One region of the Streptomyces sp. NPDC000983 genome, then DNA from elsewhere that is predicted to be linked to it. Evidence: riboswitches for the same ligand, from Rfam matches in the RefSeq annotation. Region 1 holds a riboswitch; each other region holds the start of a gene.

Region 1 (9,329 bases):
TCGACGACAGCGAGGCGGCCACCCCCGACACGGGCCCGGAGGAGACCGGCGCCGTGGCACCGGTGCGCTTCCAGTCCACATGCTGGGCCGGGATCTCCTCCAGGAACCGGGAGGGCGGGTTGTACGAGGGCTGCCCCCACGCGCTGCGCAACGCCGAGCGCGTCAGGTAGAGCCGTTCGCGCGCGCGGGTGATGCCGACGTAGGCGAGCCGCCGCTCCTCCTCCAGCTCCTTGGCCTGGCCGAGGGCCCGCATGTGCGGGAAGACGCCGTCCTCCATGCCCGTCAGGAAGACCACCGGGAACTCCAGGCCCTTGGCGGTGTGCAGGGTCATCAGGGTGATGACCCCGGAGCCGTCCTCGTCCTCGTCGGGGATCTGGTCGGAGTCGGCGACGAGCGCGACCCGCTCCAGGAAGTCCGAGAGTCCGCGCGGGGTTTCCTCCGACTCCTGCTCGAACTCCAGTGCCACGGCGGCGAGTTCCTGGAGGTTCTCGATCCGGGTCTCGTCCTGCGGGTCCGTGGACGCCTGCAACTCGGCGAGGTAGCCGGTGCGTTCGAGGACCGCCTCCAGGATGGTCGCCGGTCCGGCGCCGGACTCCACGACCGTCCGCAGCTCCTCCATCAGCGTGTTGAACCGCTTGACGGCGTTGGTGGAGCGCGCGGCCATGCCGTACGCCTCGTCGACGCGGCGCAGGGCCTGCGGGAAGCTGATCCTCTCGCGCTGGGAGAGGGCGTCGATCATCGCCTCGGCGCGGTCGCCGATGCCCCGCTTGGGGACGTTCAGGATGCGCCGCAGGGGGACCGAGTCCTCCGGGTTGGCCAGTACGCGCAGGTAGGCCAGGACGTCCCGGACCTCCTTGCGCTCGTAGAAGCGGACCCCGCCGACGACCTTGTAGGGCAGGCCGACGCGGATGAAGACCTCTTCGAAGACCCGGGACTGGGCGTTGGTGCGGTAGAAGACGGCGACGTCGCCGGCCTTGGCGTCGCCTCCGTCGGTCAGTCGGTCTATCTCGTCGGCGACGAACTGGGCCTCGTCGTGCTCGGTGTCGGCGACGTAGCCGGTGATGCGCGCGCCCGAACCCGCGTTGGTCCACAGGTTCTTGGGGCGGCGGGACTCGTTGCGCTCGATGACGGCGTTGGCGGCGGAGAGGATCGTCTGGGTGGAGCGGTAGTTCTGCTCCAGCAGGATCGTCGTCGCGTCCGGGTAGTCCTCCTCGAACTGGAGGATGTTGCGGATGGTCGCGCCGCGGAAGGCGTAGATCGACTGGTCGGCGTCGCCCACCACGCACAGTTCGGCGGGCGGCAGGTCGTACTCGCCGGGCGGTGCGTCGACGGGGTGCTCGCCGGTCCCGACGAGTTCGCGCACCAGGGCGTACTGGGCGTGGTTGGTGTCCTGGTACTCGTCCACGAGGACGTGCCGGAAGCGGCGGCGGTAGTGCTCGGCGACGTCCGGGAAGGCGCGCAGCAGGTTGACCGTGGTCATGATCAGGTCGTCGAAGTCGAGGGCGTTGGCCTCCCGCAGCCTCGACTGGTACATGGCGTACGCCTGCGCGAGGGTCTTCTCGAACCCGTCCGCCGCCCGGGCCGCGAAGTCCTCCTCGTCGATCAGCTCGTTCTTCAGGTTGCTGATCTTGGCGCTGAAGGACTTGGGCGGGAAGCGCTTGGGGTCGAGGTCGAGGTCCCGGCAGACGAGCGCCATGAGCCGCTTGGAGTCGGCGGCGTCGTAGATCGAGAACGACGAGGTGAACCCGAGCCGCTTGCTCTCGCGGCGCAGGATGCGCACGCACGCGCTGTGGAAGGTCATCACCCACATGGCGTTCGCGCGCGGGCCGACGAGCTGCTCGACGCGTTCCTTCATCTCGCCCGCGGCCTTGTTGGTGAAGGTGATCGCGAGGATCTGGCCGGGGTGGACGTCGCGGGCGGCGAGCAGGTGCGCGATGCGGTGGGTCAGGACGCGGGTCTTGCCGGATCCGGCGCCGGCCACGATGAGCAGCGGGGTGTCGGAGTGCACGACGGCCGCGCGCTGGTTCTCGTTGAGCCCCTCGATGAGCGCCGCGGCGTCGAGCGGCGGGCGCGGGGCGCCGTCGCGGTAGTGGGTGTCCCGGTCCGGGGGCACGTCGAACTTCCCGCCGAACAGATCGTCCGGAACCGGCTCCGGAGCGTGATCGTCCTCGGGCGGCGGCGGGGGTTCCTCGTCGTGGGCCCGGGGGCCCTGGAGATCCGCCAGGAAGCTGTCGTCAAAGAGGCTGCTCATCGCTCTCCGAGTCTAGGGTGCCCCACTGACAGCCCGCCGCCGCCCTGGCGAACATCCCTCGATCCAGCGGCCGATGATCTTCCCGGGGCCGGCCGGCGAGGGCTCTCCCGAGGGCTCCCGGCCCGCGACCGCGCCGTCACGTTCCGCGACCGGCCGGGCGAACGGGCGGGCGCCGCAGTCCTGTCGGACGACCCTCGCCGCCCGGCCGGAGTCGGCCGTTCCGACCGGGAACGACCGCTCCCGCAAGCCGTACACACGCCCGAGACGTTCGTCACCTCGCCGCACCGCCACGCCGCACGAGGCCCTCACCCAACGTGACCGCGCGGCGGCGATACGCCGCGGACACCGCCCCGATCCAGCCGGAAAGCACCATTCCGTACGCGATCCGGGCAAGCCGCCGCAGTCCGGTCCGGACCGACCGCACTCCGGGCCGCGCTGACCAAAGGTCACGAAAATGTATCGGGCATATCGCCCATCAACCTTCACAGGGGCCACACGAGTTGGCTACCGTGCCGAGCAGGCCGCACGACCCCCACCGGCGAACGTCGCCGGGCCGCGCGGCCTCCGCCGAGTCCGCTGCCCTTCCACGGCAGCCGAGCCGGGGACCCAACCGACCTTGGGGTGAATCGGCCCAACTCCCTTATAGGGACAGGGCTGTAGGGCAACCCTTCCGAACCACCCGCCCGAACCCGACAGCTAACTCGGTAGGCGGAGCATGGAAGGAGTCGCCTCCCTTGGCGTCGCACCGCAAGTCGCGTCCCGCGGGTACGCGCGTAGCAGGCATACGGACCCCCGCCCTCGCCACGGCCGCCCTCACCTCGGTGGCCCTGCTGTCCCAGACGGCCAACGCCAGCCCGGCCGCGGACGACAAGCCCAGCCTCGAAGAGGTCGAGAAGAAGGTCGACGACCTCTACCGCCAGGCGGAGTCGGCGACCGAGAAGTACAACGCGGCCAAGGAGAAGACGACCAAGCAGCGCAAGCAGGTCGACACGCTCCTGGACGACGTCGCCAAGCGCACCCAGAAGCTCAACGACGCGCGTGAGGAGCTGGGTTCCTTCGCCGCCGCCCAGTACCGCACCGGCGCGGCGGCCCCCAGCACCGCGACGCTCCTGCTGGCCGACTCCCCGCAGGACTACTTCGACCAGACCCAGCTGATGGACCGGATGACCGGCCGTCAGAAGGAGGCGGTCGACGACTACATCACCGAGCAGTCCTCGACGATGGAGAAGCGTCAGGAGGCCGCCGAGAGCCTCCAGACGCTCAGCGAGTCGCAGAGCGACCTGAAGACCGCCAAGTCCACGGTTCAGAAGAAGCTCGCCGACGCGCGCGAGCTGCTCTCGGAGCTGACGGCGGAGGAGAAGGCCCGCCTCGCCGCGATCGAGCGCAAGCGGCAGGAGGAGGCCGCGGCCAAGGCGGCCGAGCTGGCCGAGCAGCAGGCCGCCGAGGAGCAGCGCCGCAAGGAGGCCGAGGAGGCCGCCGCCCAGCAGGAGAGCGGCTCCACCGGCTCGTCCGGCTCCACCGCGACGAGCGGCAGCGAGTCCGGGTCCACGTCGGACTCCTCCTACTCCTCGAAGGCCGAGAAGGCGCTCGCCTTCGCCCGCGCGCAGATCGGCAAGCCGTACGTCTGGGGCGCCACCGGCCCCGACTCCTACGACTGCTCCGGGCTGACCCAGGGCGCCTGGAACGCCGCCGGGATCACCCTGCCCCGCACGACCTACGACCAGGTCAACGCCGGCACCACGGTCTCCCTGGCCAACGCCCGGCCGGGCGACCTCGTCTTCTTCTACGACGACGTCACCCACGTCGGCATCTACATCGGCAACGGCATGATGATCCACGCTCCCAAGCCCGGCACGTACGTGCGCGAGGAGTCGATCTACTACGACGGCGAGGGCTCGATCCACAGCGTCGTACGGCCCGCCTGATCACACCGCACGCGCGCGTGGGGCCCGCCTGATCACACCGTGGGGCCCGCCTTACCGCACCGCACGCGCGCGTGGCCGCCGTCCTCGGGTGAGCGGCACGCGCGCGTGGCCCCCGGTGTCCGGGGAGCCGCCGGTGCCTGCGCCCGCGCGTATTTCGGGGCCCCCGCGCGCGTGGCCCCCGGGGAACGCGCGCCGGGCTCCTTAGCATCGGCGCATGCCCGGCACCCCTGCCCCTCACTCCTTGCGCGCCTGGTGGGCGCAGCGTCCTCCGGCGGCCGGTGCCGCGGTGATGGCCACCGGCATCGTCTCGGTCGGTCTCCATCTGGCCGGCTACGAGGTCCTGTCCCGGATCGCCCTGGCGGTGGCCTGCGCCGCGTGGCTCGCCCTGGCCGCCGACTTCGCCGTACGGCTGGTGCGGTGGCCGCGGCGGTGGCGGCAGGAGGCCGTCACGCCCGGCGCGCTGACCGCCGTCGCGGCGACGACCGTGCTCGGCACCCGCTTCTCCGCCCTCGGCTGGCAGACCCTCGCGGCGGCCCTGCTGGCCCTGTCCGCGCTGCTGTGGCCGGGGCTGCTGTACGCCGTCGTACGGCACTGGCACCGGGGTATGCCCGGCGCGGTGTTCCTGGGCTGCGTGGCCACGCAGGGTCTGGCCGTACTCGGCGCCACGCTCGCCGCCGCGGACACCTCCGCCTGGCTGGCCCATGCCGCGCTCGTACTGTTCTGGCTCGGCCTGGTCCTCTACGCGGTCGCCCTCGGCCGCTTCGATCTGCGCCAGGTGACCGAGGGGCCCGGTGACCACTGGGTCGCGGGCGGGGCGCTGGCCATCTCCGCGCTCGCCGGGTCCAAGCTGATCGCGGCCGACAGTCCGCGGCTGTACCTGTGGAACGTCGACGCCGACGACGTCCTGCACACGGTCACCGGCGGGCTGCTCGCGCTGGACCTGGCCTGGTACGCCGTCCTGCTGGCCGCCGAGTTCGCGCGGCCGCGGACGGGATACGACGTGCGCCGCTGGGCGACCGTGTTCCCACTGGGCATGACGGCGGCGGCGACCCTTTCGGTCGCCGCCGCTCTCGACGTCTCCTGGCTGGAGGGGCCCGGCGAGGTCCTGCTGTGGGTCGCGGTCGCGGTCTGGCTGGTCGTCGCCGTGGGCGCGGTACGGGCGTTCCGGGCCTACACGGGCGAGGGGGCCGGAGGGGCCGGGCTCACGTCCACAGCACGGCGATGAAGACGTTCGCCGTGGTGAGGAGGCCGACCAGGCCGAACAGGCCCTTGTCCACCTTCTCGTCGTCGCGCTTCACATAGACCAGACCGAGGATCACGATCAGCAGGGCGAGCTTCACGCCGATCTTGATGTTGTTCACGGTCTGGTCGTCCGCCTGGTTGAGGCCGACCAGGATCACACCGGTGACCAGCATCGTCACCGCGCCGTGCAGCATCGCCGGCACGAACCGGGCGGTCCCGCGGCCCATGGCCTTCATCTGGGTGAGGAAGCCGCCCAGGAGCGAGGCGATGCCGATGATGTGCAGGCCGACGAAGAGATGGATGAGTACGTCCATGGGGCCGGAGCCTAATCAGGGGCCCCTGGACGCTCCGACACCGGCCCACCCCTCCCGCCGTGCGGGTGGTGCATATATGCGGTCCATAGCAGCACACCGCTCCCACCAGCCCCGAAACCCGCACTTCGGTCATCGCGCAGTGTGAAGGCGATTGCCCCGCCCGCGAATTTCGGTCACATACGGTCACCACGCGATCCCCTCCTGGCAGTTCCGTACAACGCGTTACCGGCCCGACATACTCGGGCCTAGCGTCCTCCCCCAGGTGACCGGCTCCCCACCGCCGCCCGGGCCAGGGGCGGCAGTCGGACACCACCGCCGAGAAGGTCCGGCGGCGGCGCGCTCCCCCTGTGCGGGCCGCCGCCGGACGCGCAGAGCCGTACCCGCTCCCCCATGGCGGACGTAACGGCGAGGCGGTCGGAGAAAGTCGTGCGAAAGGACGTGCAGTCCACGTGGCAGCGCACCGCAGGCCCCGCATCCGCTCGGGCGGCGGCAACACCGTCCGTACGGCCGCCACCGTCGCCCTCGCGGGCGCGGCGACCGCGACGGGGTTCGACGGGACCGGACACGCCGAGCCGGAACTGACACCGTCGCAGGTCAAGGCGAGGGTCGACCGGCTGTACCAGGAGGCGGAGGCCGCCACCGAGAAGTACAACGGCGCGAAGGAGAAGGCCGAGGTGGCGGAGAGCCGGCTGGCGAAGCTGCGCGACGAGGCCGCGCGCAGGACGGAGAAACTCAACTCGGCCCGGGAAGGGCTCGGTTCGATGGCAGCCGCCCAGTACCGCGCGGGCGGTCTCGTGCCCGCCGCCCAGCTCGCGCTCTCCGACGACCCCGAACGGTATCTGCACGGCGCCGAGTTCGTGGAGCGGGTCGGCACCCGGCAGGCGGCGACCGTCGCCGACGTGCGCGAGCGGCTGCGGGAGATCGGGCAGTTGCGCGGGGCCGCGCGGGTCGAGCTGGCCTCGCTGAAGTCGCGCCAGGCGGAGCTGAAGCGGCACAAGAGGACCATCACCGGGAAGCTGGAGTCGGCCAACCGGCTGCTGGCGCGGCTGACGGCGGAGGAACGCGCCCGGATCGCGGACGGCGGCCTCGCCGACGGCTCCGGCGACCGCGCCACCCGCTCCGCGTCCGGGGCCCGGGAGGGGCTCGCGGCGCCCGGGTCGGCCACCGCGCAGGCGCCCAACTCCCGTGCCGCGGCGGCGGTCGCCTACGCCTACCAGAAGCTCGGCAGCCCCTATGTGTGGGGCGCGACCGGCCCCAACGCCTTCGACTGCTCGGGACTGACCCAGGCCGCCTACCGCGCGGCCGGCGTCGCCCTCCCGCGCACCACCTACACCCAGATCGACGCCGGCCGGCGGGTCTCCCGCTCCGAACTCCGCCCGGGCGACCTGGTGTTCTTCTACTCCGGGATCACCCATGTCGGCCTCTACGTCGGCAACGGCCAGATGATCCACGCCCCCAACCCGTCCGCCCCGGTACGACTCGCGCCGATCAGCGAGATGCCGTTCGCGGGGGCGACCCGGGTGGTGTGAGGCCCCGGCGCGGCGGGCGCCCTCAGACCAGGCGCCGGGCCGTCGCCCACCGGGTCAGCTCGTGCCGGTTGGAGAGCTGGAGCTTGCGCAGCACCGCCGAGACATGGGACTCGACCGTCTTCACCGAGATGAACAGCTGCTTGGCGATCTCCTTGTAGGCGTAACCGCGGGCGATGAGCCGCAGCACCTCGCGCTCGCGCTGGGTGAGACGGTCCATGTCCTCGTCGACCGGCGGGGCGTCGGTGGAGGCGAAGGCGTCCAGCACGAACCCGGCCAGGCGGGGCGAGAAGACCGCGTCGCCCTCCTGGACCCGGAAGATGGAGTCGACCAGGTCGGTGCCGGTGATCGTCTTGGTGACGTAGCCGCGCGCGCCGCCGCGGATCACCCCGATCACGTCCTCGGCGGCGTCCGACACGGACAGCGCGAGGAAGCGGACCGGCTGCTCGGCGTCGGCCATCAACGGGGCGCAGCGGCGCAGCACTTCGACGCCGCCGCCGCCCGGCAGATGCACGTCGAGGAGGACCACCTCGGGCCGCGTCGCGGTGATCACCGTGACCGCCTGGTCGACGTCCGCGGCCTCGCCGACGACCTCCACCCCGGTCTGCTCGGTCTGGCCGATCTCGGCCTGGACCCCCGTGCGGAACATACGGTGGTCGTCGACGAGGACCACCCGCACATGCCGCCCGCCCGCTGTGCCGGTGGGCTCCGCGTTCGCCTCGGTCGGGTCGCTCATGACGTCTTCTCCGCCCTCTCCATCTCCAGTTCGACCTCCGTGCCGCCGTCGGGCACGGGACGCAGCCGCGCCGTCCCGCCGTTGCGCTCCATACGGCCGATGATCGATTCTCTGACGCCCATCCGGTCGGCGGGTATCGAATCGAGGTCGAAACCGGGACCGCGGTCCCGCACGGACACGAAGACCCGTCTTCCCTCGACCTCGGCGTAGACCTGCACCGCGCCGCCCTCGCCACCGTACTTGGCGGCGTTCACCATCGCCTCGCGCGCGGCCTGCATCTGTGCGCCGATCTTCTCGTCGAGGGGGCAGTCGCCGACCACGACGACCTCGATGGGCACGCCGTGCTTGTCCTCGACCTCCGCGGCGTTGCGCCGGACCGCGTCGGCGAGCGTGGTCGGCTCGTCCTCCTCGTCCTTTCCGGTGCCCTCGGGCTTGTAGAGCCAGGTGCGCAGGTCGCGCTCCTGGGCGCGGGCCAGCCGGCGGACCTCGCCCGCGTTCTCCGCGTTGCGCTGGATCAGGGTCAGGGTGTGCAGCACCGAGTCGTGGACGTGGGCGGCGACTTCGGCGCGCTCCTGGGCCCGGATGCGCATCAGGCGTTCCTCGGAGAGGTCCTGGGTCATGCGGACGAGATAGGGGCCCGCGAGGAGCGTTATCCCGACGAGGACGGCGAGGGCCGCCTGGAGGACGGAGCCGAGGTGGGCGGCGGAGCCCTGGAGCACGAAGATGCCGGAGACTCCCGCGGTGACCAGCAGGACTCCGCCGGCCGCGCGCAGCAGGGTCAGGGTGCGTCGGCGGCGGCCGACCGCCATCCAGCGGGCCCGGCGGGCGTTGTCCGCCTGCCGCCAGACCAGGGCGACGCCGGCGGCGACCAGCACGGCTGGCCAGAGGTAGGCCTGGGCGCCGCTGCCGAGGTCGACGCTGCCCACGAAGACCATGGCGACCACGACCATGAGCAGCAGGGCGACGATCTGGCCCTTGTCGGGGCGGCGGGCGATCAGTCGGCGCCGGCCGTCCGCCGAGGTCTCGGTGGTGACGAGGGACGGCGGCCTTTGTCCGGCGACTCCGCCGACGCCGAGCGGTACGAAGAACCAGAACGCGGCGTATAGCAGGGCGCCGAGGCCGTCCGCCATGAACAGGCCGACGAAGACCAGCCGCACCCAGATGACGGGCAGCCCGAGATGACCGGCGAGCCCTCGCGCCACGCCCCCGAGCCAGCGTCCGTCGCTGCTGCGGTAGAGCTTGCGCGGCGGCCGCGGTTCGACGAGGGGGGCTGCTGCGGCATCCGACATGCCACCGATGGTCACACGACCGGCCGAGCGGAGCATCAGGGTTGAC
Region 2 (9,329 bases), on a different contig from region 1:
CCTGGACGTGGAGGCCCTGCTCGCCGCGCGCGACGCCCACGGCACCGTGGACCGCGGCGCGCTGCGCTCCGGGGACCGCGAACTGCCCGGTGACGCCTGGCTGTCGGTACCGGCGGAGGTCCTGGTGCCGGCGGCCGTGTCGTACGCCGTCGACGCCGCGAACCAGGAGCGGGTGACGGCCCGTTGGATCGTCGAGGCGGCCAACATGCCGGTGCTGCCGGAGGCGGAGGCGCTGCTGGCCGCGCGCGGCGTGACGGTGCTGCCGGACGTGGTGGTGAACTCCGGGACCAACGCCTGGTGGTGGTGGACGCTCTTCGGCGACATCGGCCCGGACGCGGAGGGCGCGTTCGCCCACACCCGCCGTTCGATGCGCGCCCTGACCGAGCTGATGCTCACCCGCGCGGAGGCCGACGGGACGACCCCGCGCGCGGCGGCGCACGCCATCGCCGCCGACCGGCACCCGGTGATCGCCGAACGGTTCGGCCACTACCGCTGACGGCGCCCCCACCGGTCGGGGCGGCCCGGAACCGAGGGATTAGGGTGTGCCGCGTGGCGAGGGTGCGGTTGAGTGTGGCGGAGCGGCGCGAGGAGTTGCTGCGGGCCGCCGTGGGGCAGATCGAGGCGCGGGGCGTGGCGGCGGTCAGGATCGCCGACGTGGCCGCGGCCCTCGGCGTCAGCAACGCCCTGGTGCTCTACCACTTCTCCACCAAGGAGAAGCTGGTCGCGGCAGCCTTCGCGTACGCGGCCGAGGACGACCTGGCCCATCTGCGCAAGCTGCTGGGCCGCCGTACGACCGCGCTGCGCCGGCTGCGGACCGCGGTGCGCTGGTACGCGCCCACCGGGCAGGCCAAGGGCTGGCGGCTGTGGATCGAGGGCTGGGCGGCCGCGCTGCGCGAGCCCGCGCTGCGCGAGGTCACGCAGGCGCTGGACAAGGAGTGGAAGGCCGCGCTCGCGGAGGTGATCGCCGAGGGCGTGGCAGCGGGCGAGTTCCACTGCACCGACCCCGCGGGGACGGCGCTGCGCCTGACGGCCCTCCTCGACGGTCTGGCCGTCCAGCTGACGTCCTATCCCGGCGCCCTCTCCCGCGCCCGCGCCCAGGACTGGGCCGACGAGGCCCTCGCCCGTGAACTGGGCCTGACCCGCGAGGCGTTGGCCCCGACCGCCCGCTGACGGCCGCGGGCCCGCACCCCGACCACCACGCCCCCGAAGAGGCTCGGACCACCCGGGAGCCTCAGACCGCCGCCTCGATGCGCATCTTGATGTCGTCCGGCGACAGGGCGCCCTTGGCCGTCACATGGTCGCCCGAGGACTCGCCGCGCAGTCGGCGGCCGATCCACGGCACGAGGTACTCGCGCGCCCAGTGCACGTCGTCCCGCCGGACCTCCAGCGTGCCGCGCGGCGGGAGCGGGGGCCAGGGCTGGTCGGGGTCGGCCGGGACCTGGAGGCCGAGGAGCTGGCCGGCGCGCAGCGCCACCCGGGTGTGGCCCTCCGCCGAAAGGTGCAGCCGGTCACCGTCCCAGGCGCGCCGGTCCTGGACGGTCTTCAGGGACCACAGGTCCAGCACCGGGCAGCCGTACCGGTCGGCGATGGCCCGGACATGCAGGTTGTACGTGGCGATCTTGCCCCGCAGGTGCTTCAGCACCGGGACGCCCCGGGTGTCGAAGCCGGTGGTCACCACGACGGTGCCGGCCGCCTCGGTGAGCTGTGCCACGGCCCGCTCGAAGCGCTCGGCGACCTCGTCGGGGTCGGTGCCGGGCCGGATGATGTCGTTGCCGCCGGCGCAGAAGGAGACCAGGTCCGGGGCGAGTTCCACGGCCCGCGGCAGCTGGTCGGCCACGATCTGGTCGAGCAGCTTGCCGCGCACGGCCAGGTTGGCGTACCTGAAGTCACCCTCGGGCCGGCGGTCCGCGAGAAGCACCGCGAACCGGTCGGCCCAGCCGACGAAGGCCCCGTCGGGGCCGGGGTCGCCCACTCCCTCGGTGAAGCTGTCCCCCAGCGCCACGTACGACCCGACCACTACCCTGTCGTCACTCTTCTCATCGTCTGCCACATCGGCTCATGATTCACCTTCCAATGTGACCTACGCGACCGTAAGGAGGGGTTGACGGACGGTGAGATAGGCCACTCGCAAAGGGTTGACCAAGCCCGGAATACGCCTCCGATCAGGGATGTTGAGGGCTCAGCCGCCACACCCGGAAGTCCGTGAAGCGGAAGTGGCTCCAGGTGGTGCGGAAGGCGAAGTGCCCACTGGTGTACGGCTCGGGATCGGTGAGGTCGAAGACCAGCCGGCCGTTGATCCACCAGCGCTGGCGGGTGCCGTCGGAGACGATCCGGACCCGGTGCGGCCGGTTCGCCGTGAGCAGCGGCTCGGTGTAGTCGAAGACCAGCGGGCGGACCCCGGCCTGGCCGACGTAACGGCGCAGCCGGGTCGTGGTGTTGGTGTTGGCGCCGTAGCCGACGTAGTACGTCCTGAGATGGTCGTACTCGGCCAGCGCTCCCCCGCGCGGGGTGGCGAAGACGTCCTCGGGGGAGCGCGCGTCGACCGCGTTCCAGAAGTTGTTGAGGTCGGAGACCCGGTCGTTGGCGCCGCCCTCGGAGACGGGCGTGGCGGTGTACTCGATGACGTACGGCCCGTCGAGTCGCCGCTTGAACCAGATCGTCGCGCCCGCGGGCACGTCGGTCTCCAGGATGCCCCGGGCGGCGGTGACGGTGCCGCCCTTCTCCAGTTCCACCGCCCACTGTCCGAGGCCGTGGCGGAAGTCGTCGTGGGCGATCAGCCGGCGGTGCCGGGGCCGGGCCGCGGCGGGGGTCGCGGGGGCGAGCGCGGCCAGGGCGGCGCCGGCCGTGAGGGCGGCGAAGGCTCTACGCGTGGTCGTCACGGGAGACGGCTCCTTCCGGGAGCGTGAGGGAGGGCCTGGGCGCCCGACGGGTCTCGGTGCCGAGGTAGTAGTCGGTGTAGGTGGACTGCAGGTAGCCGCGCACGGTCCAGCCGAGCCGGTAGGCGGGGTTCTGGGCGAGCGTGTACAGCCGGGTCCGGGTCGGCTCGGTGGTGGTGTAGAGGCGCAGGGCGGTGCGGTCGGCGGTCTCGGCGAGGATCTCCTCGCGCCAGTCGCCGAGCAGGTCGCCGTAGAAGGGGGTCGCGTTGCGGGCGCCGGAGACGACGCCGTCCGGCTGGAAGATCCGCTCGGAGGTCCCGGTCGCCGGGTCCCACTTCTCGACGTGGGTGAAGTCGAGGTTCTCCGACGCCCGGTCGCCGTCCCACCAGATGCGGAAGTTGACGCTGGGCGTGGTGGTGGAGACCTTGCCGTCGCGGACGTTGTAGACGCCCGCGCCGGGTGCGGTGACGTCGGCGGTGGAGGTCCAGTACTCGTAGCCGGGGTGGTCCGGGTCGATGTCGCCGGTGCTGCCCCGGCCGACGTCGATGTCGGTGTCGTTCACCCAGTCCGCCGGGTGCTGCCCGGTGACGAGGCGCTCGCCGGTGTCGGCGTCGTAGTAGTACCAGGGGAAGGCGGGTACGACGCCCAGTTCGGCCTGCTGGATGGCGAAGCCCTCCAGGCCGGGCCGGGCGGGGTCGAGGTCGGCGATGTGGAAGCGGTCGCCGTGCCCGGCGCCGTCGACGACGTACCGCAGGGTTCCGTCGCTGTTGACGACGTAGTTGCCGTCGGCGATCTCGTCCCTGCCGTCCCCGTCGACGTCGACGGTGCGGATCTGGTGGAAGCTCGTCGCCCCGCTGTCGGCCGGGACGACGTACTTCCAGCGGCGGGTGAGGTCGGTGCCGTCGAAGTCCCAGGTCTGGAAGAGGATCCGGAAGGCACCCCGCCTGGCGCCGACGCGGGTGACGAGCTTGGTGACCAGGCTCGGGTGTTCGCCGTCGAGGTGGGCGATGCCGAAGTGGCCGCCGGAGGGGCCGTCCGCCGTGAAGTCGTCCGGGACTGGCTGCCGGGTGCGTTCGGCGCCGGTGAGGCCGTCGATCACGGAGACGAACTGGTCGGCGGGCGAGGCGGCGGTGACCCGGGAGCCGTCGGCGAAGGTGGTCCCGTCGGCCGTGTGCGCCAGTACCTCGGCCCGGCCGTCGCCGTCGAGGTCGTACACGGTCACGTTGTCGTCGTTGCGGTAGCCGCCGATGGCCGTGGAGCCGCTGATCGCGGCGGGCGCCGGATCGTTGGCGCCGTTGCCGCCGGCCTGGGTGTACGAGCCGGGCCCCTGGTCGACGCGCCACAGCCGTTCGCCGGTGAGCGTGTACGCCTCCAGCAGGTCGGGGCGGTCCCGGGTCTGCGAGAGCCGGGAGACGACGATCTCGTACCGCCCGTCGCCGTCGAGGTCACCGGGCCAGGCGTGCTGGACGGTGTACCCGGTGGCGGTGGCGAGGCGGATCTCGGCGTACCCCCGCGCGAGGTCGAGGGCGGCCCGGCCGGGCCGCTGCTCACGGCCCCGGACGACGGCCCGTACGGTGTACACGCCCTCGCCGGGCGTCCTGTCCAGGTACGTCGTGGAGCGGGTGACCGGTGCCCGGTTGAGGCGCCGGCCGTCCTTGTAGACGTTGAAGGAGACGGCGTCGCCGTGGCGCGCGTACTCCGTGCCCAGCAGCCGCCAACCGAGGAAGGTGCCCTCGTCGGTCGGGACGGCCACCAGGCCGCGGTCCAGGTTCTCGACGACGCGGCGCGGCGTGTGCTCGGCGGTGTGACCGGACGGCGCGGAGACCAGTCCGGCCAGCAGGGTCGCCGCGACGACGGTGACGGTTCTTCGGCGATGCACCGATACTCCCTTGGAAAGCGCTTGCAATCCTTGCGGGCATCACTCTGACCTCACCTTCCCCCGGATGTCGACGCCCTGGCCACCCGTGCCACACGACCGCAATGCGGCGATCATGAACGCGCAAGAACACCGAAGGCCGGACCCGGGGATCGGGGGTCCGGCCTTCGGCTGCGTGTCAGGCAGGTGGTGCGTGGCGGCCGCGTCAGCCGATGGAGACGCCCTTGGCCCGGAGGTAGGAGACCGGGTCCACGTCCGAGCCGTAGCTCGGGGTGGTGCGGATCTCGAAGTGCAGGTGCGGACCGGTGGAGTTGCCGGTGGAGCCGGAGAGGCCGACCTGCTGGCCCGCGGTCACGCTCTGGCCGCTGGAGACGGAGAGCGAGGACAGGTGGGCGTACTGGGCGTAGTGGCCGTCGGCGAGCTGGATGACGACCTGGTTGCCGTACGCGCCGGCCCAGCCGGCCGAGACGACGGTGCCCGCGCCCACGGCCTTCAGGGAGGTGCCGGTCGGGACGACGAAGTCGACGCCGGTGTGGTAGCCGCTGGACCACATGCTGCCCGCGACCTTGTACTGCGTGCCGACACCGGCGCCGGAGACCGGGGCGGAGAAGGCACTCGTGGAGGTCTGCGCGGCCTGCGTGGTGGCGGCCGTGGACTCGGCGGAGTTCGAGGAGTTGGAGGAGTTGGAGGAGTTCGAGGACTGCTCGGTCTGCTCGGCCTGCGGGGACCGCTCGGCCTGCGAGGACTTCGCGGAGTCGGCGGAGCCCGAGGAGGACTCGGCGGACGACTTGGCCGCGGACTTCTCGGCACCGCCCGTCGCGGCGGCCTTCGCGCCGATCGACAGCTTCAGGCCCGGGTGGATCAGGGACGGGTCGGAGCCGACGGCGTCACGGTTGTCCTGGTAGAGCTTCTCCCAGCCACCGCTGACGTCCTGCTCGTCGGCGATCTTCGAGAGATAGTCCCCGGAGACGACCGTGTAGGACTTCGTCGCGGTCTTGGCGGTCTTCTTCGCGGCCTTCTTCTCGACCGACTTCTTCTCCACCGACTGAACCGTCTGGACCGACTGGGCGGCCTTTTCCGAAACGGACTGGGACGGGGCCGCGTGCGCACCCGCGGCTCCGAGGAGCGGAAGGGCGAGCGCGGCGCCACCGGTACCGGCGACGGCGATCGAACGGGTCAGGCTCAGGGTCTTGGGACGACGGTGCTTACCCTTGGCGGGCATGGCGCATTCCTCTCCGGCGCCTGCGAGGTGAGCTGTCGGGTTCGGACTGGAGATGTCCGGCCGCGCGCTGGGCGCGACTTGACCCCGAGCCTGTTCCGGAGACCGGAGCAGGCGGTGATGCCTGTGGGTCCCCCGCTCCTGCCGGGTACGGGTGAGTGTGCGGACTCCGGGCGGTGGCAGGATTCGGCGTCCGCTCGGATTGGTGGCGAACGTAAGCGACCAAGACGCAAACGGACAAGCAGAAGGTTCCGCCCGAAGGCGCCCTTCTTGATCCCTTGGGAGAATTCGCCGTCACTTTCCGTGCAAGGGGCGGCCGCGCTTTCCGGTAAACACCCTTGAAAAGCACATGCATTACGTGAACATGACGGGCGACTCACCGTCACGGTTATGACGCTGCTCACTGACGCTGCTCCAGCCTCCCTTATTCCACAGCGAGTTGGAATGAAGGCAGCAATTCGGACAGAAGGCCCAGAAGCCCCAGAGAAGGAGAACCGTTACATCGGAGCCGCACTCCAAACTCGTGGCGAATCGCAGGGCTTTAGGCGCCCTTAGTCCGTTTTGCGACACTCCGGGGGCGGCCGGGCCCGATGTCGTATCGTCGGAGCGTGCCCGCCGGACACCGGAGTCGGCGGGACCGGTGGGAGGAGCCCAAGTGACGCAGCAGGTCCCGTCGACCGAGCCCGAGCTGGCCGGAGTTCGCAACTTCCGCGACGTGGGCGGACTGCCCACCGTCGACGGACGGCGGGTACGGCAGGGAGTGCTGTTCCGCAGCGGTCACCTCGCGCACGCGACCGCCCAGGACGCCGCCTTCCTCTCCGAGCTCGGCCTCCACACGATCTTCGACTTCCGCAACACGGCGGACCAGAAGCTGGAGGGCCCCGACATCGAGCTGCCGGGGGTGCGCAATGTGAACCTCCCGCTGAGCGACCCGGCCGACGGCGCCGAGTTCTGGAAGATGGTCCGCGACGGCGAGATCGAGCAGCTGCGGGAGATCCTGGACGACGGCAAGGCCGCGAACCGGATGATCGAGTCGTACCGCACGATCGTCAAGGAGCGCACCGCCGAGCACTCCCGGGTGCTGCACTCCCTCGCCGAGGACAGCGTCCCGGCCCTGATGCACTGCGCGGCCGGCAAGGACCGCGCCGGTCTGTCGGTGGCCGTCACCCTGCTCGCCGTGGGCGTGGAGCGCGAGGCGATCCTCGCCGACTACCTGGAGTCGAACGCCAAGCACCGCCGCTACAAGGTGCAGCGCAGCAACACGTACACGCCCGAGATCATGGAGCTGCTCAGCCCGCTGTTCGACGCCCGCGCCGAGTACCTGAACGCGGCCTTCGAGACGATCGAGGCGACCTGGGGCGATGTGGACACCTATCTGACGGACGGCCTGGCCGTCGCCCCCGAAACCCGCGAGCGGCTGCGGGAGCGACTGCTCGACTGAGGGCGCCGGCTACTGCTTGGCGCCCAGCTCGAAGAGCAGGTAGATGAAGGCGGCGAAGACGTGTCCGACCGCGATGTAGACGAACAGACGGACCCACAGCGCGCGCGGGAACTTCTCCTCCATGTCCTTCATGGCATGTCTCCAGGGTTCGGGCCCAGGCACAGGGCGGCCGTCGGGCTCTGCAGCAGGGTGTGGACGAAGAGCAGCTCAGCCCCGTCCGGGTCCGCGGCGGCGATCCGGTGCGGGGTGAGCGAGTCGAAGTGGGCGCTGTCGCCCGGCGCGAGCCGGTGCGTGGCGTCCCCGAGGCGCAGCCGCAGCCGCCCGGTGAGGACGTAGAGCCACTCCTCGCCGGGGTGCACGCGCACGATGTCGCCCTGGGAGCCGAAGGGGACGTGCAGGCGCAGCGCCTGCATGCCGCGGCCGGGGGCGCCCGCCTGCCGGTAGGTCCAGCCGCCGGCCTCGGTGGGTTCCATGTCGGCGGAGCGCACCACGGCGTCCCGGTCGGCGACCGCCTCGCCGAGCAGGTCCGAGACCGTCGTACCGTAGACGCGGGCAAGCGCGAGCAGCATCGGCAGCGAGGGCTGGCGCCGCCCGGTCTCCAGCCGGGAGAGGTGGGCCGGCGACAGTCCGGCTGCCCGGGCGGCGGCCTCCAGGGTGAGGGCGGCCCGGCGGCGCAGGGCGCGCAGCTGGGGCGCGACCACGGGCAGGTCGTCGTCCGACCCGGTCTCGGGAGAGCTCATGCTCTCCATTCAGCCCGATTATTGCCTCGGGGGCAAATTCCTTGCCTCTGAGGCAAAAGGGCTACTGGCGGTTGGCGACGGCCTGCTTGACCAGGGTCTTTCCGAAGTCCCACATCAGCCCGCCGCCACCGTGCGCGTCGTCCATCACCTCGGTGAAGGCGTCCACGAACCGGTCCACCTCCCGTTCGCCGATGATCAGCGGCGGAATGAGCTTGATCACTTCGAGGTGGTCGCCGGAGACCTGGGTCAGGATCCGGTGCCGCTGGAGCAGCGGGACGACGACCATCTGCGCGAACAGGCCCTTGCGGGCGGCCTGGAGCATGGTCCACCGGCCGCGCAGTTTCAGGGAGGAGGGCCGGCCGAACTCGATGCCGATCATCAGGCCCCGGCCGCGGACGTCGGCGAGCAGCTCGTACTTGTCGACCAGGGCCGCGAGCCGGGACCTGAGCAGGTCGCCGGTGGCGCGGGCGCCCGCGACGATCTGTTCGTCCTCGATGACCGCGAGGACGGCGAGGCCCGCCGCCATGGCCTGGGCGTTGGAGCCGAAGCTCGCCGAGTGGACCAGCACCCGGTCCATCGACGAGTAGACCTTCTTGAAGATCCAGTCCTTGCCGAGGGTGGCGCCGACCGGGACGTAGCCCCCGGAGAGCGCCTTGGCCACGCAGACCAGGTCCGGCTCGACCCCGTCCTCGTGCTGGTAGGCGTAGAAGTCGCCGGTCCGGCCGAGCCCGGTCTGCACCTCGTCGGCGATGAGCAGCGCCTTGTGCCGGTGCAGCAGCTCCTGGGCGGCTCGGAGGTAGCCGGGCGGGGCCTCGTGCACACCCTTGCCCTGGATCGGCTCGACGATCAGGGCGGCGACGTCGCCCTTCTTCAACTCCCTGGCCAGCGCGTCGAGATCGCCGAGCGGGACGGCCGTGTCGGGCAGCAGCGGGGCGAAGCCGTCGCGGAAGCCGTCCTCGCCGTTGACGGAGAGGGAGCCGGTGGTCAGGCCGTGGAAGGCGTGGTCGCAGTACAGGACGCGGGGCCGGCCGGTGGCGCGCCGGGCGAACTTCAGCGCGGTCTCCACCGCCTCGGTGCCGCTGTTGGAGAAGAACACCCGGTCCAGGTGCGGGCTGTGGGCGAGGAGCCGCTCGGCGAGCAGGCCCGGCAGGGGCTGGCAGTCGAAGCGGGTGAGGTC
Region 3 (9,329 bases), on a different contig from region 1:
GACACTGCCCCGCTTGTCCCACCGGCACTCCTCGCGCCGCACCAGACCGTCCTTCTCCAGCCGGCTCACGGCGTACGTCAGCCGGCTCCGGGTGATCTTCAGCCGTTCCGCGAGGTCGGTCATCCGCAGCCGCCGCTCCGGGGACTCGGAGAGGTTGGCGAGGATGGAGTAGTACATGTGCGGCATGCCGGCGTCATGCTGGAGCTGCCGGTCCAGGGCGTCCTCCAGCAGGAGGGTGGCACCCAGGTACGCGCGCCAGGCGCGCTGCTCCTCGGGAGTGAGCCAGCGGGTCGTCATGGACCCAGTGTAGGTTTGCTTAAAACTTGAACCAAGTCCGCCGGTCCCGATGGAGCACCGATGCCCCTGCCCTACGTCCTGCTGTCGGCCGCCGTCTCCCTCGACGGCTACCTGGACGACACCGGCCCCGAGCGGCTGCTGCTCTCCAGCCCCGCCGACTTCGACCGGGTCGACGAGGTACGGGCCTCGGTCGACGCGATCCTCATCGGCGCCGGCACCCTCCGCGCCGACAACCCGCGCCTGCTGGTGAACTCCCCCGAGCGGCGCGCGGCCCGCACCGCGGCGGGTCGGCCCGAGTACCCCCTGAAGGTCATGGTCAGCGGCAGCGGTGACGTGGACCCGGCCGCCAGGTTCTGGCACACCGGGGGCGCCAAGGCCCTCTACACCACGGACAAGGGCGCCGAGCGGGCCCGCGCCCTCGGGCTCGCCGCCGACGTGGTCCCCCTCGGCCCCGGCCTCGACTGGCTCCCGCTCCTGGCGGACCTCTACGAGCGGGGCGTACGGCGGCTGATGGTCGAGGGCGGCGGCCGCGTCCACACCCAGCTCCTCCAGGAGGGCCTGGCCGACGAACTCCAGCTGGTCCTCGCCCCCCTCTTCGTCGGCGACCCGGACGCGCCCCGCCTCTTCGGCCCCGGCGCCTACCAGCCCGGACGGCTGCGCCTGGTGGAGTCCCGCCGTATCGAGGACGTGGTCCTCATGCGCTACGAGCCCACCGCCCCCGGCGCCGGCGCGCACGCCACCACCGCCGACCACCACTGGCTGCGGCTCGCCTGCGAACTGGCCGAACTGTGCCCGCCGTCCCGGACGGCGTTCAGCGTCGGGGCGGTCGTGGTCGCCGCCGACGGCACCGAACTCGCCCGCGGCCACTCCCGGGAGGGCGACGACCCGGTCGTCCACGCGGAGGAGGCGGCCCTCGCCAAGATCGACCCCGCCGACCCCCGGCTGCCCTCCGCGACCGTCTACAGCAGCCTGGAACCCTGCGCCCGCCGGGCCTCCCGCCCCGCGCCCTGCTCCCGGCTGATCCTGGAGGCGGGCGTGCGCCGGGTGGTGACCGCCTGGCGGGAACCGGACACCTTCGTGGCGGGCGCCGACGGCAGCGGACTGCTCGCGGCGGCCGGGGCGCGGGTGCTGGTCCTGCCCGAGTACGCGGACCGCGCCCAGGCCCCCAACCGCCACCTGACCGACCCGGCGACGGGCGCACACCCGTGACGTGAACAAACGCGTGTGCTTCGGGCCCCGCGGATGACGTACACTGGTTTCACCGACGCGGGGTGGAGCAGCTCGGTAGCTCGCTGGGCTCATAACCCAGAGGTCGCAGGTTCAAATCCTGTCCCCGCTACTGAAGGCCGAGGGCCGGAACCCGAAAGGGTTCCGGCCCTCGGTGCGTTCCCCCGCGCCGATGGCTCACCCCCGCCAGGTCACCGCCACCCCCTTCTTCGCCGCCGCGCCCCCGGCCGTCATGCTCAACTCCGTCGTCCGCCGCGGCGACCTGCGCCTCGCCGGACAGCGGCGGATCGCCGAGGTGGACCGCCGCGCCGTGCTGCCCCGGCCGCCGGAACGGATCGGCGGCCTCGACATCGCCTTCCACGACCCCGAGCGGCAGTTGACCGGATGGTCCTTCGCCGATTCCGGCGCTGTCGTGCGGACCCTGGCCGAGGAGGCGCGCCGGCGCTGCGGGGGCGGAATGACGGACGACACGGCCCTGCTGGCCGTCCGTAGACCCGGCATGTCACCGGGGGTGATCGGATGACAGCCCTCCGCATAACAACTGACATACCGTCAGGAAAACTCGCGAGTAGAAGGTGTGGCCAACTCGCCCGATTTGAAACCTCCATGACCGTAAAGTCCCGGCCGAAAAGCTTAATGATCAAGAGGAACAGCTTGGAATCCGAGCCTCACGTCTATTAACGTTCGATAACGCAGCGCGGTCGTCCCAGCCGTCACAAGAGTCGGCTCCGTGCGCACGCGCCGAATCCCGCAAGGGAACCGGGGAACCACCAACTTGGGGTGAATCGCTCGTATCCCGCCGAACATCGACGGCGGATATACGCGCGTAGGAGACCTTCCTGCTCCGAACCCGTCAGCTAACCCGGTAGGCGAGAAGGAAGGAAAGGAGCACGCCCACGTGGCGTCAAACCCGCCTGCCCCGTTCGTGCCGAGCCAGCGTGGCGACGAGACCTTCGTATACGGCAGCTACCGCACCGACGAGGGCCCGTGGGAGGAGTGGAACCCCACCGCCGAGACCGTTCGCCCGGTACGCGGCAAGCACCGCGTGGCCAAGCAGCGCGGCGGCGGGCTCGCCCGCAGCTCCACCGTCCTCGGTGTCGGAGTCATCGCGGCCGTCGGCGCGGGCGGCATGGCCAGCGCCCAGTCCGGCAAGCCCCCGGTCGCCATCACCATCCCCGACCTGCCGCTGATCTCCGACGACTCCGCGGGCGACGAGGCCCCCGAGACGGCCGCCTCCCCGCTCAGCACCGTCGGCATGACCGCCGTGGACACCGAGCAGGGCGCCGCCGACGCGGGCGAGGCCCTGCGCGCCCGGATCATGGCCCAGGCCGAGCAGCAGCAGGACCAGGTCGACACCAAGGCCGCCGAGGCCGCCGCCGCTGCCGCCGAGAAGGCCGCCACGGCAGCCGCCGAGAAGGCGGAGAAGGAAGCCGAGGCCAAGGCCGCCGCCGCCAAGGAGAAGGCCGAGGAAGAGGCCCGCCAGAAGGCCGAGGAGGAGCGACTGGCCCAGCTGGCCAAGGAGTACACCCTCCCGACCTCCTCCTTCACCCTCACCTCGACCTACGGCCAGGCCGGCTCCATGTGGTCCTCCGGCTACCACACCGGCCTCGACTTCGCCGCTCCCACGGGCACGCTGCTCAAGGCGGTCCACACCGGCACCATCACCTCCGCCGGCTGGGACGGCTCCTACGGCTACAAGACCGTGCTCACCCTGGAGGACGGCACCGAGATCTGGTACGCCCACCAGTCCTCGATCAGCGTCAGCGTGGGCCAGCAGGTCAACACCGGCGACGTGATCGGCCGGGTCGGCGCGACCGGCAACGTCACCGGCGCCCACCTCCACATGGAGGTCCACCCCGAGGGCTCCTCCTCCGGCATCGACCCGCTCGCGTGGCTGCGCAGCAAGGGCCTCAACATCTGATCCAGCCCCGGTGACCCCGGCGGTCCTGATGACGACCCCCCGACATCAGGGCTGCCGGTTCCTGCTGCCCTGATCCCGGTTACGTCCGGTACGGGTTGTACGCGGGGTACGGCCCCGCGGGATGCGCCGGGTACCCCGGCCAGGGCTGCTGCCCCGGCGGCGACACCGGCTGGGACGGATACCCGTACATCCCGTACACCGCCCACGGCGCCGCCACGACCGGCACCCGCGGAGCCGTGGCGCGGGCCGCGTGGTCGAGGGCCGGCCGGGCCACCTCACGGCGCAGCCACAGCTCCCGCAGCAGCTCCGCCTCCCGTACGACGAAGTCGGCCCCCGCGCGGCCCCGCCGCCCCCGGTGCCGCAGGAACGCCAGCGAGGTCGCGTACGCCTCGTACCGCGCCACCTCCCGCGCCGCCCGCCGGCCGCCGCCCCGCCGGGCGTGCGCGCGGGCCAGCCTGCGGGCCCGCATCGAGCCCAGCGCGAACGGCTCGCCCGGCGCGAGCCAGCCGGCCACGGCGTAGGCGGGCAGCTCCTCGCGCACGGTGCGCAGTTCGCGCTGGCGGGTCCAGATCACCAGCCAGGTCAGCAGCCCGAACGCGGGCACCATGATCGCCGCGTACACCGCGAAGAAGCCGTACGGGCCGAACACCGTCGAGCCGTTCCACATCGCGTGCAGGCCCATCGCGAGCAGCAGCCCGCACGGCGGCAGCAGGATCCGCCGCCAGCGCTGCCGGGGGGCGGACAGCGCGGCGACGCCGAAGCCGATGCCGGTGAGCACGGTGAACAGGGGGTGCGCGAAGGGGGACATGACGATGCGCACGAAGAAGGTGGCGGCCGTGACGGAGGCGATGCCGCTGTCGCCGGTGAGCTGGTCGGTGCCGAAGGCGGTGCCGAGGTAGAGGATGTTCTCGGTGAACGCGAAGCCGGTCGCGGTGACCCCGGCTATCACCACCCCGTCGACCAGTCCGGTGAAGTCGCGCCGCCGGAACAGGAAGACGAGCAGGACGGCCGCGGCCTTCGCCGACTCCTCCACGACCGGCGCTATGACCGTCGCCCCGAGGGTGTCCGCGCTGGACGGGTCCGCGGTGGCCGTCGCTATCCACCGCGTGGCGAAGCTGTTGGCGATGATCGCTATCAGCGCCGCGGCACAGGCGCCCCAGGCGAAGGAGAACACCAGATTCCGCCAGGGGCCCGGCTCGACCCGGTCCAGCCAGCGGAAGGCGGCTATCAGCAGCGGCACGGGCAGCACGGCGAGCCCCAGCCCGACCAGGAAACCCTGGGTGCCGGTCTGTTCGCGCACCAGGGCGAGGATGACCAGCCCGGAGAGGGCGAGCAGGGTGCTCAGCGCGCCGTACCGCACCCAGGCGCGCTGCCACCAGTGCGCGGGCCGCGGCGAGCCGCCGGCGGGACCCACGGGTCCGGTGGGGTGCGTCGGGTACGGAGGACGGGTGGCCACGGCATCGACCCTAACGAGGCAGGGGCGCCGCCCGCACGGGGGGCGGGGGCGGGCTCAGGCGCCGGCGGGGGTTTCGTCTCGGTGCGCTGCGGGCTCGACGTGCTGCTGTACGCGCTGCTCGACGTGCTGCTCCACACGCTGCTGTACGCGGCTGAAGAGGAGGTCGTTCACGACATGTCCCTTGTCCAGTCCCTGGCCCTCGAAACGGGTCAGCGGCCGGAACTGCGGACGCGGCGCGAAACCGCCGTCGGCCTGCGTGTTCTCGAAGTCCGGATGCGCGCTCAGCACGTCGAGCATCTGCTCGGCGTACGGCTCCCAGTCGGTGGCGCAGTGCAGCAGCGCGCCGGGCCCGAGCCGGGTCGCGGCGAGGCTGAGGAACTCCGGCTGGATCAGCCGCCGCTTGTGGTGGCGCTTCTTGGGCCAGGGGTCCGGGAAGTAGACGCGGAGCCCGGCGAGGGAGTCCGGGGCGAGCATCTCGCGCAGCAGGATGATGGCGTCGCCGTTGCCGACCCGGATGTTGGACAGACCGTGGTGGTCGGCGAGGTTGAGCAGGTTGCCCTGGCCGGGGGTGTGCACGTCCACGGCGAGCACGTTGGTGCCGGGGTCGGCCGCGGCCATCTGCGCGGTGGCCTCCCCCATCCCGAAGCCGATCTCCAGGACGACCGGGCCGTCGTTGCCGAACAGCTCGGCCAGGTCGATCACCCGCTGCCCGTCGATGTCCAGCCCCCACTGGGGCCACAGCCGCTGCAGCGCGTCCGCCTGGCCCGCGGTCACCCGGCTCCGGCGGGGCTGGAAGCTCCTGATCCGGCGGTCGAAGTGGGAGCCGGCCGGATCGGCCTTGGGCCCGTCGGGGAACCGCGGCTCGCCCTTGGCCCGGGTGTGCCGGACGGACACACCGGGCTCGTGGCCGGGGGCGGACTGGGGGGCTCGGGGGGTGTGCAGGGATTCAGACACAGTGCGGTCGATTTTACGGGAGGCGGAGGTCACGGCGGCCCGGGCGACGGAGGTCACCGCGGCCGGGGCGACGGAGGTCACCGCGGCCGGGGCGCCCACCGCCCGCCTCCGGTCACGTCACGCACGCCGGTCTCCCGTCACCCCTCGGCCAGCACCGCCAGTGCCCTGCGGGCCACCTCCCTGCCGATCGGCAGGGACGCCGTGGCGGCGGGCGAGGGCGCGTTCAGCACATGCACGGCGTGGGCGCCCTCCCGGATCAGGAAGTCGTCCACCAGCGTCCCGTCCCGCAGCACGGCCTGGGCCCTGACCCCGGATGCCGCGGGCACCAGATCCTCCTCGGTGACCGCCGGCAGCAGCCGCCGCACGGCCGCGGTGAACGCCCCCTTCGACAGCGACCGGCGCAGCTCCCCCGCGCCGTACCGCCAGTGCCGCCGGGCCATCGCCCAGGCCCCCGGCCAGCCCAGCGTCAGCGCCAGGTCCTGCGGCCGTACGACCCCCCAGCCGTACCCCTCGCGGGCCAGCGCCGGCACCGCGTTGGGGCCCACATGGACGCCGCCGTCGACACCCCGGGTGAGGTGCACGCCGAGGAACGGGAACGTCGGGTCCGGCACCGGGTACACCAGGCCCCGCACCAGCTCCGGCCGGGCCAGCGTGTAGTACTCGCCCCGGAACGGCACGATCCGCATCCCCGGGTCGTCGCCGGTCAGCCGGGCGACCGTGTCGCACTGGAGCCCGGCGCAGTTCACCAGCGCCCGCGCCCGTACGACCTGCCCGTCCGCCGTCCGGACGGCCACTCCGAGCCCGGGCCGCCGGTCGATCCGGACGACCTCGGCGCCGTAGCGGATCTCCGCGCCCGAGGCGTCGGCCAGCCGCCGGGCCACTTTGACGTAGTCGCAGATCCCGGTGGTCCCGACGTGTATGGCCGCGAGCCCCCGCACCTCCGGCTCGTACTCGGCGATCTGCGCGGCGCCCAGCTCCCGCACCGCGATCCCGTTCTCCCGGCCGCGCTGCACCAGCGCGTGCAGCCGGGGCAGCTCGGACCGCTCGGTGGCGACGATCAGCTTGCCGGTGACCTCGTGGTCGATGTCGTACTCGGCGCAGAACTTGACCATCTCCGCGGCACCGCGCACCGCGTACCGCGCCTTCAGCGAGCCGGGGCGGTAGTAGATCCCGCTGTGGATCACCCCGCTGTTGCGCCCCGTCTGGTGCCGGGCCGGGCCCCGCTCCTTCTCCAGCACCGTCACCCGGGTGCCCGGCGCGGCCCGGGTGATCGCGTACGCGGTGGACAGTCCGACGATCCCGCCACCGATCACGAGCACGTCACAGTCGTGAGCGACCGCCCGCACGAGCACCACCTCCGCCTCCGATAGTGCACTGCGCCACTGACAATGCCCTCAAACCCCGGAGGCACACCCGGTCGGACCGGCTTTCTCCCGCTCCGGCGGCTCAGGCGGGCGTCATCAGCAGTGGCCGGGCCCGCTCCCGCAGCTCCACCACCCGCGGCTCGTCCCCGTACGGCTCCAGGCGGTGCAGCAGATCCTTCACGTACTCGGTGGTGCGCGCCGAGGAGATCCGGCCCGCCACCTCCACCGCCCGCACGCCCTGCTCGCAGGCCGCGTCGAGGTTGCCCGACTCCAGCTCGGCCACCGCCGAGACCACCAGCCTGAGCCCGTGCGAGCGCACGAACTCCTCCGTCGGCTTCGACAGCGCCTGCTCGGTGAAGCGGCGCACCTGGCGCGGCGCCTTCAGATCGCGGTAGCACTCGGCGGCGTCGGCGCAGAAGCGGTCGTAGGAGTAGAAGCCGAGCCAGGACGGGTCCTGGTCGCCCTCCCGGGAGCGCTCCAGCCACCCCTCCGCCGCCTTCAGCGCGGCGCCCGCAGCCTGCGCGTCCCCGGCGCGCGCGTGCGCGCGTGCCTCGACGAGCCGGAAGAAGCTCATGGTGCGCGCGGTGGCCAGCCCCCGGTTGCGCTCCAGCGCGGCCTGCGCGAGGTCGACGCCCTCGTCGCCGAACCCCCGGTAGGTCGCCTGCAACGACATCGACGCCAGCACATAGCCGCCCAGGGGCACGTCCGCCGCGGCCCGGGCCAGCCGCAGGGCCTGGATGTAGTACCGCTGGGCGGCCTCCTGCTGCCCGGTGTCGAAGGCCATCCACCCGGCCAGCCGGGTCAGTTCGGCGCTCGCCCCGAACAGGGCGCGGCCCACGTCGTCGGAGTACGAGCCGAGCAGCAGCGGCGCCGCCTCCACCCGCAGGCACTCGGGCACCATGGACGAACGCCAGTCCCCGCCGCCGTACTTGGAGTCCCAGCGCCGGGCGTCCTCGGCGGCCTCCCGCAGCTTCTGCACATCGCTGTGGCCGACCTTGGCCGGTGCGCCGGCCCCCTCGGCGGGGTTCACCTCGCGCGCCACCGAACTGTCGGCCGGGGTTATCAGCCACCGTGAGGCGGGCGTGGCGTAGGCGCTGACCGCGAACGACCCGGCCAGAGACTGCCAGATGCCGCCCGAGCCGGCCCGCCGGCCCGCGAGGTCGAGCCGGTACAGCTCGGTCGCCGAGCGCACCGCCTGTCCGACGTCCCGGGGGAAGGCGAGGCCCACCTCCGGCGCGGGATCCGCGTCCGCCAGACCGATCTCGTGGAGCGGCACCGGGCGGCCGAGCTTCTGGCCGATGGCGGCGGCGATGAGGTGCGGGGCCGCGCCCTGCGGCACCATCCCCTTCGACACCCAGCGCGCCACCGACGTCTTGTCGTAGCGAAGTGTCAACCCGCGTTGAGCGCCAAGGTCGTTGACGCGACGCGCGAGTCCTGCGTTGCTGATTCCCGCGAGGGCGAGAACGGCGCCGAGCTTTTCGTTCGGCCCGCGTTGCTCCCTGGACATGCGCCACCCCTCGACACAGACGGCTGCCGCGCTGGCATAACCACGCGGCATTCGTAAACCCAGCGTAGTTCGCCGCATCCCAAGCGTTAAGGGGCATTCTTCCGGATGGCGGGATTGTGGTCCGTACTGAAGTGCGGTTCAGGTACGGACGGTTGCGACGTGCTCCCGCTGTGTGGCTGTGCGCCTGCGCGTGCGCTCTTCTCCGGCCATGGGGGGAGCGGTTCCATGGGTCGTGCGTGGGTCGGCCCGCTGTACTGGATCCAGTGGGCTGGGGGACACCGCCGCCTCCATCCCCGCGGGCGGCGGAACGGTCCGGGGGGCGCGTCCCGCCTCCCGGACTGCGCACCCGTCGAGCGGTGCGCAGCGCATGTACGGAGCGTGTCCACGCCTGTCTCCGTTACGCCGATTTGGCCGAAAACCATCCCCGCCTTTTGTGGGTGATTACCGCCCCCACCACGGCAGTTGAGGGCGCGAAAGGCGTTCTCGGGGAGTGAACCGGGGGCGCATTCGAGTCGCCGCGGCCGTTCGTTCTCCTTGGCCCGCACGGGTGTTGACGCCCCGGTGGGGCGCGCGCGGCAGCGCATTTCGCAGATCTCAGGCGGT

Evidence for each region. A riboswitch is a leader RNA that binds a small molecule or an ion and turns the genes downstream of it on or off. The one in region 1 is predicted to bind cyclic di-AMP.
Region 2: another riboswitch for cyclic di-AMP. It lies ahead of ABT296_RS12615 (M23 family metallopeptidase); the one in region 1 lies ahead of ABT296_RS25260 (C40 family peptidase).
Region 3: another riboswitch for cyclic di-AMP. It lies ahead of ABT296_RS02010 (M23 family metallopeptidase); the one in region 1 lies ahead of ABT296_RS25260 (C40 family peptidase).

Annotation. Positions count from the first base shown of each region.
Region 1 covers NZ_JBEPBM010000024.1:15,924-25,252, forward strand. Annotated here, with positions in the region: gene pcrA (DNA helicase PcrA) at 1-2,251, opposite strand, end outside; cyclic di-AMP (ydaO/yuaA leader) riboswitch at 2,807-2,977, shown strand; gene ABT296_RS25260 (C40 family peptidase) at 2,986-4,176, shown strand; gene ABT296_RS25265 (tellurite resistance/C4-dicarboxylate transporter family protein) at 4,391-5,401, shown strand; gene ABT296_RS25270 (hypothetical protein) at 5,379-5,732, opposite strand; gene ABT296_RS25275 (C40 family peptidase) at 6,182-7,261, shown strand; gene ABT296_RS25280 (LuxR C-terminal-related transcriptional regulator) at 7,284-7,994, opposite strand; gene ABT296_RS25285 (ATP-binding protein) at 7,991-9,283, opposite strand.
Region 2 covers NZ_JBEPBM010000009.1:43,351-52,679, reverse strand. Annotated here, with positions in the region: gene ABT296_RS12640 (Glu/Leu/Phe/Val dehydrogenase dimerization domain-containing protein) at 1-496, shown strand, start outside; gene ABT296_RS12635 (TetR/AcrR family transcriptional regulator) at 550-1,170, shown strand; gene ABT296_RS12630 (SGNH/GDSL hydrolase family protein) at 1,232-2,017, opposite strand; gene ABT296_RS12625 (DUF6250 domain-containing protein) at 2,163-2,879, opposite strand; gene ABT296_RS12620 (rhamnogalacturonan lyase family protein) at 2,863-4,755, opposite strand; gene ABT296_RS12615 (M23 family metallopeptidase) at 4,958-5,974, opposite strand; cyclic di-AMP (ydaO/yuaA leader) riboswitch at 5,979-6,138, opposite strand; gene ABT296_RS12610 (tyrosine-protein phosphatase) at 6,627-7,412, shown strand; gene ABT296_RS12605 (DUF6126 family protein) at 7,422-7,544, opposite strand; gene ABT296_RS12600 (helix-turn-helix domain-containing protein) at 7,541-8,161, opposite strand; gene ABT296_RS12595 (aspartate aminotransferase family protein) at 8,214-9,329, opposite strand, start outside.
Region 3 covers NZ_JBEPBM010000002.1:11,735-21,063, reverse strand. Annotated here, with positions in the region: gene ABT296_RS02030 (MarR family winged helix-turn-helix transcriptional regulator) at 1-297, opposite strand, end outside; gene ABT296_RS02025 (dihydrofolate reductase family protein) at 358-1,506, shown strand; tRNA gene ABT296_RS02020 (tRNA-Met) at 1,563-1,636, shown strand; gene ABT296_RS02015 (hypothetical protein) at 1,697-2,047, shown strand; cyclic di-AMP (ydaO/yuaA leader) riboswitch at 2,254-2,411, shown strand; gene ABT296_RS02010 (M23 family metallopeptidase) at 2,423-3,445, shown strand; gene ABT296_RS02005 (PrsW family intramembrane metalloprotease) at 3,525-4,901, opposite strand; gene trmB (tRNA (guanosine(46)-N7)-methyltransferase TrmB) at 4,956-5,855, opposite strand; gene lhgD (L-2-hydroxyglutarate dehydrogenase) at 5,993-7,201, opposite strand; gene ABT296_RS01990 (NsdA family TPR-like regulatory protein) at 7,302-8,726, opposite strand.